DNA from 2 places in the Methylobacterium sp. 190mf genome. Region 2 is predicted to be linked to the other one. Evidence: riboswitches for the same ligand, from Rfam matches in the RefSeq annotation. Region 2 holds a riboswitch; the other holds the start of a gene.
The links. Region 2 has a riboswitch for thiamine pyrophosphate ahead of thiC (phosphomethylpyrimidine synthase ThiC). Riboswitches for the same ligand answer to the same signal wherever they lie in the genome.
Positions count from the first base shown of each region.

Region 1: another riboswitch for thiamine pyrophosphate. It lies ahead of thiO (glycine oxidase ThiO); the one in region 2 lies ahead of thiC (phosphomethylpyrimidine synthase ThiC).

Region 1 covers NZ_FNVI01000011.1:49,784-56,771, forward strand. The annotation lists gene C4T42_RS14630 (glycosyltransferase) at 1-420, opposite strand, end outside; gene C4T42_RS14635 (TIGR02281 family clan AA aspartic protease) at 818-1,324, opposite strand; TPP riboswitch at 1,558-1,686, shown strand; gene thiO (glycine oxidase ThiO) at 1,751-2,974, shown strand; gene thiS (sulfur carrier protein ThiS) at 2,971-3,183, shown strand; gene C4T42_RS14650 (thiazole synthase) at 3,186-3,989, shown strand; gene C4T42_RS14655 (thiamine phosphate synthase) at 3,986-4,642, shown strand; gene C4T42_RS14660 (peptidase) at 4,701-5,453, opposite strand; gene C4T42_RS14665 (transglutaminase family protein) at 5,498-6,325, opposite strand; gene C4T42_RS14670 (alpha-E domain-containing protein) at 6,347-6,988, opposite strand, start outside.
Region 2 covers NZ_FNVI01000021.1:56,540-63,527, forward strand. The annotation lists gene C4T42_RS22720 (hypothetical protein) at 1-138, shown strand, start outside; gene C4T42_RS22725 (DUF1275 family protein) at 143-859, shown strand; gene C4T42_RS22730 (hypothetical protein) at 897-1,280, opposite strand; gene C4T42_RS22735 (hypothetical protein) at 1,465-1,965, shown strand; gene C4T42_RS22740 (hypothetical protein) at 2,066-2,311, shown strand; gene C4T42_RS22745 (acyltransferase family protein) at 2,318-3,388, opposite strand; gene C4T42_RS22750 (restriction endonuclease) at 3,505-3,879, opposite strand; gene C4T42_RS22755 (alpha/beta hydrolase) at 3,895-4,725, opposite strand; TPP riboswitch at 4,840-4,945, shown strand; gene thiC (phosphomethylpyrimidine synthase ThiC) at 5,017-6,903, shown strand; gene C4T42_RS22765 (hypothetical protein) at 6,926-6,988, opposite strand, start outside.

The DNA of each region.
Region 1 (6,988 bases), on a different contig from region 2:
TGTCACGCCGGGGCAGCTGAGGAATTCGTGCAGGACGCCCCGGTAACGCCAGTTCTCCCGGGTGCTGACCAGCTGGTTGCGCCAGTACCGCGTGTGCGCGTCGATGATCTCGAACCGATAGCCGGGCGCACGCAGCTTCGGCATCGTGAAGTCCGCCGGGATGATCAGCTCATCGTCGGCGTCGATGATCAATGCGTACTGCGCGTGACGCCGCGCGAGTTTCAAGGCCTCGTTCCGGTTGAAGGCGAAATCAACCCAGGGGCGCTCGACCAGGGCACCCGGTATGTCCGCGAGCGCGGCACGGACGACATCCTGGGTTCCATCCGTCGAGCCGGTATCGACGACGATCCAATGATCGATGATCGGACGAACAGAATCGAGGCAACGCCGGATAACGTGGGCCTCGTCCTTCACGATCATGGACAAACAGATCGTCGATCCGCGATTCTTCATACCGAAGCCGTCCCGTCGTGCGCTCACGCGTCGGATGCGCAGTCATGAACGCTCCTAGCATTGCTGGAATGCGCTGACAAAACAAACATGTCCTTCGGCAAAATTTGGATTAAATATCTGAAACGACATATAATCGGCCAGTTATATATAAATACTCCGGCTCACAGTCTTATGACTGCAAATACCCGCGACCGATAGACTGGTCGAGCGGATCAGGAGACACCCGCCATCGGGCTGGCACGAGGCCCGAACGCCGTAGGTCATCGGCGCGGGCGTTGGGCCCGCAGCCGATCCCGTGGTGCAGGCCCGGGGCCCGCCACAGGCGCGCCTCGACCAGACAGATTAGCGTCGATCTCCGGCCGCTTCAGCCCCTGAGCGTCATCGTGCTGCCGGAGATGCCGAAATCGCGCAGACGCCTGAGGAACGACATGCCCAGCAGGCTCGTCGACAGGAGCCCGCGCGGGATCACGACCGCATCGACGTCCCGGACCGTGATCGATCCGATCTGCACGATGGCGATCCGGATCGGCGCCACGCGGACCGTGCCGTTCGCGGTGTTCCAGACGCGGGTGAAATCGGCCGGAGTAACTCGGATCCCGATCCGCGCGGCATCCTCCTCGGAGAACGCGCAGGCGCTCGCTCCCGTATCGACCATCATCGGCAGCGAGCGGCCGTCCAGCAGCGCGTTGACGAAGAAGTGGCCGTTGCGCCCGGCCTGGAGAGCCACACCGGCGGCGTCGACTGCGGGAACGGGCTCCGGCGGCGGCGTGACGGCGAGGGCCACCGGCGCCGGCCTCATGCCGTCGCGCAGCTTCAAGGCGGCCGTGACACCGAGGAAGCCGAGCAGGCAGATCAATAGGATTGCGCGCACGCGAGTCCGCCCGTGACGTGGAGTGCCGGCGACCGGAGACGTTCCGGAATCCCGGTGATGAGATGCCAGACCGGTGAAGGGATGGTGCGCGATCGCGGTCGCCGCCGCGGCGCGCGCGCCGATTCCGCTCCGCTTGGTGTCCAGATCGTCACCGGGATCCGCGGATTGTAGCGGGAACGACTGGATGCTCGCGGCGCGGGGTTGACCGGCAGCGGCCGGGGAGCCACATCTGCGTCTGTTCCAGGGAGATCCCCGGCAAGGGGCTGAGAAACCGCTGGCACGTCCGTCAGGACCTGCGGCGCGGAAATCCTTCGAACCTGATCCGGCTCATACCGGCGTAGGGATTGGACCGCGGCCGCCTGAAAGGCAGGCCACAGCTTCTCACCGAAGCGCACGGCCCGATCTCCGCGACGGCAATCCGCGGAGATGATTGTGCCCCTCGACCGACCCGCCTCACCGATCGGCCGCCGCCGCAACCCGGACGGCAGCGTCGCGCCGGCGACCCTTCCGGCGCGGACGGACGTCGCCGTGGTCGGCGGCGGGCTGATCGGGCTGTCGATCGCGTGGCGCCTCGCCCGGGCCGGCCGCGCCGTGACGGTGCTGGAGCGGGACACGATCGGGGCGGGCGCGAGCCTCGCGGCCACCGGCATGCTGGCCCCGGCCGCCGAGCACGAGCCGGGCTCCGATCCGCTGCTGCCGCTCGCCCTGGACTCGCTGCGGCTCTGGCCCGAGTTCCGCGACGCCCTGGAGGCCGCGTCCGGCCGCGCGATCGACTACCGCGCCGACGGCACCCTGGTGCTGGCGGTCGGCCGCGACGAGGTCGAGCGCCTGCGCTTCCGCTACGAGCTGCAGCGCCGCTCGGGGCTCGAGGCCACGTGGCTGCCGGGCAGCGAGGTGCGGCGCCTGGAGCCGGGCCTGCGCCCCTCCATCACCGCCGGGATCCACTGCCCGCTCGACCATCAGGTCGATCCCCGTCTGGTCATGGACGCCCTCACCGAGGCCTGCCGCCGCGCCGGCGCGATCCTGGTTGAGCGGACCCCCGTCACCGCCCTGGACTGGTCGGGCGGCCGCGTGACCGGGATCCGCGCCGGCGACCGCGTCGTCGCGGCCGAGACCGTCATCCTCGCCTCCGGCGCCTGGAGCGGGGAGGGCGGCCTGCTGCCCGACGCGCTCGCCCTTCCGGTCCGCCCGCTGAAGGGCCAGTCCCTGGCCCTGCGCACCACCGCCCGGACCGGTACCCTGGCGCGGATGGTCTGGACCGAGCAGGTCCACATGGCCCCGAAGAGCGACGGCCAGCTCGTCGTGGGCGCGACCGTGGAGGATTGCGGCTTCCGTCCCGGCGTCACCGCGGGCGGGCTCTACGCCCTGCTGGAGGGCGCCCGCCGGGTGCTGCCCGGCATCGAGGAGATGGAGGTGGAGGCTGTGTGGAGCGGCTACCGACCGACCTCGGACGACGACGCACCGATCCTCGACGCGATCGCCCCTGGCCTCGTCGCCGCCACCGGGCATCACCGCAACGGCTACCTGCTCGCCCCGGTCACCGCCGACGCGATTGCCGCGCTGGTGCTGCGCGGCGCGCTGCCGGAGGTGGCGCGTCCCTTCACCCGCGCGCGCTTCGGCCAGCCGGAAGCGCTGAGGGCCTCGGCATGAAACTCCTCGTCAACGGTGAGCCGCGCGACTGCGCGGTCGAGACGGTGGACGCCCTGTTCCGCCTGGAGGCGGAGGAGAGCGGCATCGAGAGCCCGCAGGGCGTCGCCATCGCGCTGAACGGCCGCGTTCTGCGCCGCCGGGACTGGGGCGAGACACCGGTCGCGGAGGGCGACCGGGTCGAGATCGTCCGCGCCATGCAGGGAGGTTGAGCATGGACCAGAGTCACACGCCGCCGCGCCCCGAGGGCGGGGATGACAGCCTGACCATCGCCGGGGTGAGGCTGTCGTCCCGGCTGTTTATCGGCACCGCCGGCTACCCGACGCAGGCGATCATGCGCGACGCCGTCGCGGCGAGCGGCGCCGACGTGGTCACCGCCTCGATCCGCCGGGTCTCGCTCCAAGGCCACGGCTCGGACACGGTCAAGATCCTGAAGGGCAAGCGCTTCCTGCCGAACACCGCCGGCTGCGAAACGGCCCGCGACGCGATCATGACCGCCGAACTCGCCCGCGAGGCGCTCGACACCAACTGGATCAAGGTCGAGGTGATCGGCGACCGCGAGACGCTCTACCCGGACGTGATGGAGCTGATCGAGGCCTGCCGCCATCTCGTGGACGACGGCTTCGTCGTGCTGCCCTACTGCAACGACGACCCGATCGTGTGCCAGCGCCTGGAGGATCTCGGCTGCGCCGCGGTGATGCCCATGGGCTCCCTGATCGGCTCCGGGATGGGGGTGGCCAACCCGGCCAACCTGGAGCTGATCTGCCGCCGGGCGACGGTGCCGGTAGTGGTGGATGCCGGGATCGGCACCGCCTCGGACGCGGTGATCGCCATGGAGCTCGGCGCCTCCGCCTGCCTGATCAACACCGCCGTGGCCAAGGCCGACGATCCGGTGCGGATGGCTCGCGCCATGGGCCGGGCCGTGGAGGCCGGGCGCGACGCGCACCGCGCCGGGCGGATCCCCCGCCGCGGCCGGGCCGAGCCGTCGAGCCCGCAGCTCGGCCTCGTCGGCTCGTGAGGGCGCTGCCGTCGCCGCTGCTCGCGGTGACGGACCGGCACGGGCATCCGCGGCCCCTCGCCGAGACCGTCCAGGCGGTCCTCGACGGCGGCGGGCGCTGGATCTGGTTCCGCGACAGGGACCTGGAGGCGGATGCCCGCCTGCGCCTCGGCGCGCGCGTGGCCGAGCGCGTGCGGGCCGCGAACGGCGTCCTGACGATCGGAGGCGATGTCGCGCTCGCGCGCGCCCTCGGTGCCGACGGCGTGCATCTCGGCGGCGGCTCGGGACCGGAGGTGATCGCGGCGGCGCGGGCCACCCTGGGCGCGGCTGCGCTCATCGGCGTTTCCGCGCACGCGCCGCGTGAGGCCGCGGCCGCCGCGCGGGCCGGCGCCGACTACGTGACCCTCAGCCCCATCTTCACGACCACGAGCAAGCCCGGTTACGGACCGGCTCTCGGACCGGAGGGCATCGCCGCCGCACGCACGGTGGGCCTGCCGATCGTGGCCCTGGGCGGTGTCGGTCCGGAGATGATCGGGGCCTGTCGCGCGGCGGGGGCTGCGGGCTTCGCCGTCATGGGTGGCCCGATGCGCGCCCTGGATCCGGCCGACGCGACCCGGGCGCTCTTGGAGGCCTGGGGCGCAGCGGAGTCTTCAGCGGCTCGGACAGCCACGTAGAAATCTGCCCCCGTCCCGGCGAGCGCCGCGGAGCAAGACGGCCGATGCTGTGGTTGCCCTAGGCGTTGGACGGTCCGTAGGGCGGGCGCGGGATCGCCCGGTGCGCCGCGCGCAGCGCCGCCGACCAGCGCTCGCGCAGATCGTGGAAGTAGCCCTCGCCGGCCTCGATCCGGTGGTTCACCTCGAGCGTCAGCGCGTTCCGGCGGGCGACCGCGATGTCGATCGGCAGGCCGACGCCCAGATTCGACCGCATGGTCGAATCCATCGAGACCAGGCTCACCTTGAGGGCGTCATAGAGGTCGGTCGTGTACTTCACCGCCCGATCGAGGATCGGCTTCCCGTACTTGTGTTCACCGATCTGGAGGAACGGCGCGTCGGTGCTGCACTCGATGAAATTGCCGGCGGAGTAGATCAGGTACAGCCGCATCTCGCCGGTGCCGATCTGGCCGCCGAACAGCAGCGAGATCGAGAACCGGATATTGGCCGCCTCGAACCCGTCCTTCTCGATGGCGCGCACCCGCCGGATGGCCCGGCCGATCAGCTGCGCCGCCTGGAACATGGTCGGCGCCTCGACGAGCTTCTGCGGCGGCTCACCCTCCTCCTCACCGGGCACGCCCTCCTGGAGCAGGCTGAGCACCGACTGGGTGATCGAGAGGTTGCCCGCGGAGGCGAGCATCATCACCCGCTCGCCCGGCACGTTGAAATGGTGGAGCTTGCGGTAGGTCGAGATGTCGTCGAGCCCCGCATTGGTGCGGGTATCGGCGACCATGACCAGCCCTTCCTCCACCAGGACACCGACGCAGTAGGTCATCGTTTTCGGGCTCTCGTGCGGTCGGCGGACCGGGGTCGGGACGGTCAGGATTGAGCGGCGGCCCTGCCTTGCTCGACCCGGAGCTTCACGTCCAGTGTCTCGGTGCCACCGCCGGTCCGGCTGCCGCGGATCGGCGCCGCCCCGAGATAGTCCAGGCCGGTGGCGACGCGGATGTAGTTGTCCGTTGGGCTGACATCGTAGCACGGGTCGAACGCCACCCAGCCGAGATCCGGCACCAGGGCCTCGACCCAGCCGTGGGGCGCCTCGACATCCGCCTGCCCGTCCTCCCGGGCCCGGTAGCCGGCGACGTAGCGCGCCGGGATGCCGATGTGGCGGGCGGCGGCGATGAGCACGTGGGCGAGATCCTGGCAGATCCCGCGGCCCGCCGCGAACGCCTTGCCGGCCGGCACCGCGCCGCTCGCGGGACCGGGCTCGTGGGCCACAGCACCGTGGACAGCCCCCATCAGCCGGTGGAGTCGGGCCAAGGTCGCACCGTCGTCCTCGGCGGCGACGCGCTCCGCGAAGGCGTGCAACTCCGGGCTCGCGGCGCACAGGTCCGTGTCGCGCAGGTAGAACTCGTCCGGCAGGCGCTCCACCGTGCCGCGCACGACGCCGTGCGTGTCGTCGGTGTCGACCTCGCCGGTGACCCGGATGGTCAGGGCGTCGGCCGGCTCGTCCGGGGTGAACCAGTGGACGACGTTGCCGAACCCGTCCTCGCGGGCGGTCAGCCGCCCGTCGACGGTGGTGTCGATCCGCCACCCGCGGACGTACTGCCCATCATGGTCGCGCGGCGTCAGCCGCAGGACCTGCACGAGCCCGCGGGCGGGCTGCTCGTACGTGTAGATGGTCTCGTGAACCACGCGGATGCGCATGCGCCGTCCTGTCCGTCCTGTTCAGCCGACCAGATACTGCTTCGCGATCGCCTCGCCCACCTTGTTGTTCTCGGCGATGAACGCCTCGACGAACTCGTGCAGCCCGGTGGCGAAGACCCGGTCGATATCCTCGCCCTCCAGCTTCGCCAACATGTTTCCGGCGAGGCGCTGGCTCGGGCCCCGGCGGCCGTAGGCGTCGGCGATCAGGTCGAGATACTCGACGATCACGCCGTAGCAGTTCGCGAAGGAGCGCGGCATCTGCTTGTTGAGCATCAGGAGGTCGGCCACCAGCAGCGGCTTGATGCTCTCCCGGTAGACCCAGTGGTAGGCGTTGAACGCCGACACTTCGCGCAGGATCGTGGTCCACTGGAAGTAGTCGAGGCTGCCGCCCACCGTCTCGTCGTGCGGCAGCAGGATCTGGTACTTCACGTCGAGGATGCGGGCGGTGTTGTCCGCCCGCTCGATCGCCGTGCCGAGCCGGGTGAACCAGAAGGCGTCGTTGCGCAGCATCGTCCGGAACGCCGAGCCGTCGAAGGTCAGCGAGACGGTCTTCACCCAGTCGAGGAAGCGGCCGAACTCGTCGCGGTTGAGGTCCTTGCCGGCGTAGTTGCGCAGTTCCAGCCACGCGCCGTTGATCGCGTCCCACATCTCGGTGGTGAGCGC
Region 2 (6,988 bases):
GTCACAGAGGTGCTCGCCTCCCTGCTGGCGATCGCCACCGTGCTGGTCGCGATCCTGTATCTCTGCGATCGCTGGCCCGACTACTTCGCCAATCCGCGGATGCCGGTCGGCCTGACGGCGACGCCCTTCGCCGACTGAGACGATGAGTCGTCCCGCGCGAGCTCGGAGACCGGGGAGCGATCCCTTCGCCGGCGCCGCCCTGGCGTTCGTCGCCGGCTTCGTCGACGCTGCGGCCTTCATCGCCCTGACCGGCCTCTTCACCGCTCATGTCACCGGCAACTTCGTCCTGATCGGCGCCGAGCTGGTCGCGAGCTCCAGCGGCGTGGTGGCCAAGCTCCTGGCGCTGCCCGTCTTCGTCGGAGCGGTGGCGGGGGCGCGGGTCCTGGCCCTGGCGCTGGAGCGGCGGGCTTTCGACCCCCTGCCCTGGCTCCTCGCCGTGGAGGTGACCCTGCTCGCGGGATTCGGGCTGTGTGGCACCGTGTGGTCGCCCCTCGGCGGAGCGGACAGTGCCGCTTCCATCGCCGTCGGCATGCTCGCGGTCGCGGCCATGGGGTTACAGAACGCCATCGGCCGCCTGTCTCTCGGCCATCTCGCCCCCACCACGGTCATGACGGTGAGCGTCAGCCAGGCCGTCATCGACGCGACCGACCTCGTCCTGGGACGCGGCCCACAGCGCGATCAGACCCGGGAGAGGTTCCTGCGCGTGCTTCCGGCGATCGCGGCCTTCGCCGCGGGCGCGCTGTTCGGCGCCTTCGGGATCGCCCATCTCGCCTTCGGCAGCATCGTCCTGCCGCTCGGCGTTCTGACGGCCCTGATCGTCCTGGCCGCGGCGCCAGGAGACGCCGGCGCCGGGCCGTGAGGAGCCGCGCCGCGCGGCGCTCGGGCGGCGACCGCCGTCACCGCTCGGCCGGCGGTTCGGGCGATGGCTTACCCAGCACCCGTCGCGCCTCGGCGAGCAGCACGGGATGGCGGGCCGCCTGCGGACCGGAATCCGGCGTCTCGCGGCCGAGCCGGGCGATGCGCGCCCCGAACAGGCGCCGGCGCAGACCGAACCGGCGGACGCTCATCAACAGCGCCTGAAGCACGAGGCGGACCGCCTCGGTCCGCTCGCGCTCCTCCACGATCGCCGCCGCGAGAGCGGCCTCGCGCCGGAGCGCGGCTTCGAGCTCCTCCCGGACGGCGGCGCGGGCCGCCTCGTCCTTGCGCGCCGCGTCGAGCTGGATCCGGCATTCCTGGAGTGCGCTGAGCAGCAGAAGCTCCTGCGCGGACGCATCCCTCATCAAGGCCTCCCGGGGCGCCGTCTCCCGTCCGACGACGGGGCGTTCCGCCCGATCACCGTCGCGCCGGCCGCGGACCGGCCCGCGCGCATCCTTGTGCGACGCCATAGCGAGCGCGGCCGCTGGCCGGAAGCCGCCGACCGGATTATTCGGCACCCGCACCGCGAACCACGGGGGAATCGGGGACGTGCAGATTCGGATCGCTCTGGCCTTCGGGGCCATCACGCTGGGAGGCGGCGCGCTGGCACCCGCCCCGGCCCAGGCCTACCAGCTCGACACGGTGAACCTGGTCGGCTGCGCGCAGGAGGGCGGCGTCTGCCGGATGCCCTATCCCACCAACGTCTATTACGGCGTGCCCGGCCGGACGAACGGCCGGCCGTTCCCGCAGGGCGGCGTCGTGCCCTGCAACACCCAGACCTTCGGCGATCCGGCGCCGGGCCAGGCGAAGAGCTGCTGGTACGCTCCGCGGATCAACGCGGGCGGCGGTGGGGGCTACGGCGGCGGCTACGGCGGTGGCGGCGGGGGTGCCTACGGCGGCGGGGGCGGCTACCGGAATGACGGCTACGACGACCGGCGCGACGCCTACCGCGACCGCCGCGACTACGACCGCCCGCCGCCGCGCCGCTCCTACGACGACGATTACGGGCCGGGGCCACGCCGCTACCGGGGTGATCCCGACGAGTACTGATCTCGGTCGAGCAGGGCAGGCACGGGAACGTATTTGCCCTGTTAACCGCGATCCGGCATCGTCCGGCTCCGCGGAGCCACGAGACGGGACGGAGGAGCTGATGACGGAGAATCGCCGCGGCACCTTCCGGAAGAACGCCTTCACGTTCGGCGCCGTGCTGCTCGACGGCGGCGAGGTGAGCTGCCTGGTCTGGGACGCCACCGACGTCGGCGCGCAGATCGAGGTCGAGGACGATCAGGCCGTGCCGGACCGCTTCGCGCTTCGTGTCAGCACGGGCACCGAACCGCGCCCGGCCACCGTGGCGTGGCGGCGCAGCCGGCGGATCGGTATCGCCTTCGACGGCTGAGGTCCCTCAGGTCGCCTGCAGGGCCGGGCTCGGCTTAGGCCCGGACCCGGCCAGCCGGAACCGGCGCGGCCGGACGAACAGCAGGTCGAGCGCCGTTCCGCGGACCAGCCGCTCCAGCATGAGCGGCAGGACCACCGCCATCGCCATGACGGTCAGGCTGGCGAGGCCGATATCGGCGATCGCGCCGGTGCGCACGAGGATCTCCCGGGTCGCCGCCATCGGCATCGAGAAGGCGAGGTAGATCACGATCGAGCGCTGGCCGCAGGTCCGGACCGCCTCGGCGACCGGACCGCCGGCGCGGCCGATGAGAGCCGCCGCCACCACGATCGCGAGGGCACCGGCCCCGCCGAGGGCGAGGCTCACCAGCGGCAGGCTGGCGAGGGTCGGATGATCCGGCAGGCCCGACGGGGTCAGCGCGAGCCAGCCTTCCAGGACCGCCCAGGCGCCGAGGCCGCAGAGGGCGAGCGGGACGCGGCGGCGCGCCGCGTCGGCGAGCGCGAAGATCCGCCCGGCGAACAGGTAGCCCGCGACGAAGTAGACGTAGCGGGCGCAGAACTCCTCGATCAGGGTCGACTCGCTGCGGATGTCGGCGATCTGCAGCAGGGCGGCGCCGGCGAGGAGCACGCCGCCGGGCACGCGGCGCAGGGCCTTGGTGACCACCGAGAACACCGCCAGCAGGTAGATGAACCAGAGGCTGGAATAGGGCTCGATCAGCGCGTGGGCGAGATGCGCCGCGAAGGCCGCGGGACCGGCATCGCCGACGATCTTGCCGTACTTGGCGACCGACTGGATCACCAGCCAGAGCAGGTAGAAATAGGCGAAGTGGACGACCCGGCGGTCGGAGAACAGGCGCCAGTCGCGGTCGATCACCCGCCCGACGAACAGTCCGGAGAGCAGGAAGAAGTCCGGGATGCGGAACGGCTTCGCGAAGGCGACGATCGGGTGGAGGAAGCCCTCGCCGCCCATGGCCTCGCCGGTGCCGATGACCGAATGCATCATGACGACCAGGAGGATGCAGATCCCCTTGGCGATATCGACCCAGGCGAGTCGATCCCCCGTATCCCCGACCCCGGCCATCGTCCGAACCCTCGCGATCGGGGCGATCCTGGACCGGTTCGGGTTGACGGCAAGGAACGGGGCGGCGGCCACCTGCGGATGTGACGAACGCCCGGTAAACGCCGGCCGGGCAGGTGTCAGATCTTGCGGCGCGCCGACTTCCGCTCGCGGGTCATGCGCGTGGCGGCGTGGAAATCGTCGGGCTTGCCGCGGACCCAGACGAGGAAGCGCGCGATCTCCGGATCGGCGCGCAGGGCCTCGACGTCGGCGAGGCGCTTGGCGATCTCCGCCTCGCTGTAGCGGGCGTGGATCGCCGAGTGGCAGATCTGGTGCAGCCGGACCGTGCCGCGATGGGTCCCGCCCTTCAGCTTCGGCGTGAGGTGATGGAGGCTGGAGCGGGCGCGGCGCGGGATCGGGCGCTCGCAGAGGGGGCAGACCGGGTCCGGCGGGCCCGGGACGCCCGGCGCGTCCGGATCCTCGGCGCTCCAGCGCTGCGAGCGCCGTCCGACCACGCGAGCCTCCCTCTCCTACCCCTGCTGGTCCACCGGCTGCGGGCAAGCCGGACCGACGCCCTGTCCGAACAGCGCTTCGGCCTCGCGATCCCGGCTCCCCAGGATGGAGACGTGGTCCCCCGGGATCACGTCGATCCGCGCCCGCGGGCCGGCCGCCTCGGCGAGGTTCCGCGCCAGCTTGGCCGGCACCACCGTGTCGTCGCGGCCCTGCACGATCAGCACGGGCGCCGACCCGTCGCGGATGCGCAGGTCCGAGCGGTACGTGTCGCGCAGGAGCCAGATCGGGGCTAGCGGGACATGCAGCCGCACGGTGTGGGTCATCGAGTCGAACGGCGCCTCCAGGTACAGGCCGATCGTCGGCACCCGTTCGGCGACGGCCACGGCCACGGCGGCCCCGAGGGAGTGTCCGTGGAGGAGGATCGGCGCGTCGGGCGCCCGCGCCCGCGCGGCCTCGACGGCCGCCAGCCCGTCGCGGATCAGCCCGTCCTCGCTGGGGCTGCCGGTGGAGCCGGGATAGCCGCGATAGGCCACAGTGAGCACGCCCCAGCCGCGCGCCCGCCAGGGCTCCGCGGCGAAGCGGGCCGCGTGCGGCTCGGGGCGGGACCCGTTGCCGTGGAAGCTCACGACGACGCCGCAGCCCGGCCGCGGAGGCCGCCACAGGCCGTGCAGGGTCTCGCCGTCGGGGGTCGCGACCGTGATCGTCGCGAGGCCCGGCGGGATCGTCCACGGGTTCTGCGGCCCGAAGGCGCCCGGATAGAGGAACCGGCGCTGCCCGAGCGCGAGCGCGGCGCAGGCCAGCCCGCAGAGGAGGAGCGCGGCGAGCAGGAGGCCGGCGATGAGGCGCATTGCGGTGCGATTGCGGCGGGGGAGAACGCGTGCGTTCGGACGAACGGTTTCGGGGATGTGTTTTCTAGGGCGGCCGGTCAGCATTGACAAAGCCGTCCGCGGGCCCGAGTCTGGAACCGTTCCGAGGGGGGCCCTGAAGAGGGCTGAGATTGGGCACGCTGCCCTGACCCTTGAACCTGATCCGGCTCATACCGGCGGAGGGACGGGAACCTGCGGTCGCATCTCGCGCGACCTCATCTCATCTCGGCCATCGCGTGGACCGGACCGCTCCAGCACGAGGAGAGGCCCACGATGAACGCACCCGTTCTCCCGAAGGACGTGAAAGGCAGCCCCGAGACCGTGACCACGGGTCCGGTCACCGGATCGCGCAAGGCGTACGCGAACCCGGCCGGGCGGCCGGACATCCGCGTCCCCTATCGCGAGATCGTCCTCTCCGATCCGAAGGAGGAAGCGGTGCGGGTCTACGACCCGTCGGGCCCCTACACCGAGACCGATGCCCGCATCGACCTCAATGCCGGCCTCCCCGGCGTGCGCGAGCCCTGGGTCGCCGCCCGCGGCTACGCGGCCGTCGCGCCGCGCGCGGTGAAGCCCGAGGATAACGGATTCGCGGGCGACAAGCTCGTGGCCCCCTGCCCCGCCGAGCGGACCATCCGCAAGGCGGCCCCGGGCCAGATGGTGACCCAGTACGAGTTCGCCCGCGCGGGGATCATCACCGAGGAGATGATCTACGTCGCCCACCGCGAGAACGTCTGCCGGGAGGCCATGCTCGCGGGCGCCGAGGCCGCGCTCGCGGACGGCCAGAGCTTCGGGGCCTCGGTCCCGCCCTTCATCACCCCGGAATTCGTCCGCGACGAGATCGCCCGCGGCCGGGCGATCATCCCGGCCAACATCAACCACACCGAGCTGGAGCCGATGGCGATCGGCCGGAACTTCCTGGTCAAGATCAACGCCAACATCGGCAACTCCGCCGTGACCTCCTCGGCCGCCGACGAGGTCGAGAAGCTCGTCTGGTCGATCCGCTGGGGCGCCGACACGGTCATGGACCTGTCCACCGGCCGCAACATCCACAACATCCGCTCGTGGATCATCCGCAACAGCCCGGTCCCGATCGGCACGGTGCCGATCTACCAGGCGCTGGAGAAGGTCGGCGGCGACCCGCTCAAGCTCGACTGGGAGGTCTTCAAGGACACGCTGATCGAGCAGGCCGAGCAGGGCATCGACTACTTCACGATCCATGCCGGCGTGCGGCTCGCCCACGTGCCGCTGACCGCCCGGCGCGTCACCGGCATCGTCTCCCGCGGAGGCTCGATCATGGCGCGCTGGTGCCTGGCCGGGCACCGGGAATCGTTCCTCTACGAGCGGTTCGACGAGATCTGCGACATCATGCGGGCCTACGACGTCTCGTTCTCGCTGGGCGACGGCCTGCGCCCGGGCTCGATCGCCGACGCCAACGACGCCGCGCAGTTCGGCGAGCTGGAGACGCTCGGCGAGCTGACCAAGGTCGCCTGGGACAAGGGCTGCCAGGTGATGATCGAAGGCCCCGGCCACGTGCCGATGCACAAGATCAAGGTCAACATGGAGAAGCAGCTGAAGGAGTGCGGCGAGGCGCCGTTCTACACCCTCGGCCCGCTGACCACCGACATCGCCCCGGGCTACGACCACATCACCTCGGGCATCGGCGCCGCCATGATCGGCTGGTTCGGCACCGCGATGCTCTGCTACGTCACCCCGAAGGAGCATCTCGGCCTGCCGGACCGGGACGACGTGAAGACCGGCGTCATCACCTACAAGATCGCCGCCCACGCCGCCGACCTCGCCAAGGGGCATCCCGCCGCGCAGCTCCGGGACGACGCGCTCAGCCGCGCCCGGTTCGACTTCCGCTGGGAGGACCAGTTCAACCTGGGCCTCGATCCGGATACCGCCCGGCGCTTCCACGACGAGACCCTGCCGAAGGACGCCCACAAGGTCGCGCATTTCTGCTCGATGTGCGGGCCGAAATTCTGCTCGATGAAGATCACGCAGGACCTGCGCGCCGAGGTGCTGGCGATGGAGGAGGCCGGCGAAGTCGTGGGCGCGGCGCCCGCGATGTCGAAGGCCGAGGCCGAGGCCGGCATGCGGGCGAAGTCGCAGGAGTTCCTGGCCGAGGGCGGCAAGCTCTACGTCGACGCCGCCGAGTGAGACGGGCGCGCGCCCGGTCCGCTCAGGATTCGGGCGCGCCGCAGCCCCGCCCCGGCGTTCCGCCGTGCGGGGCCTCGATATCGAG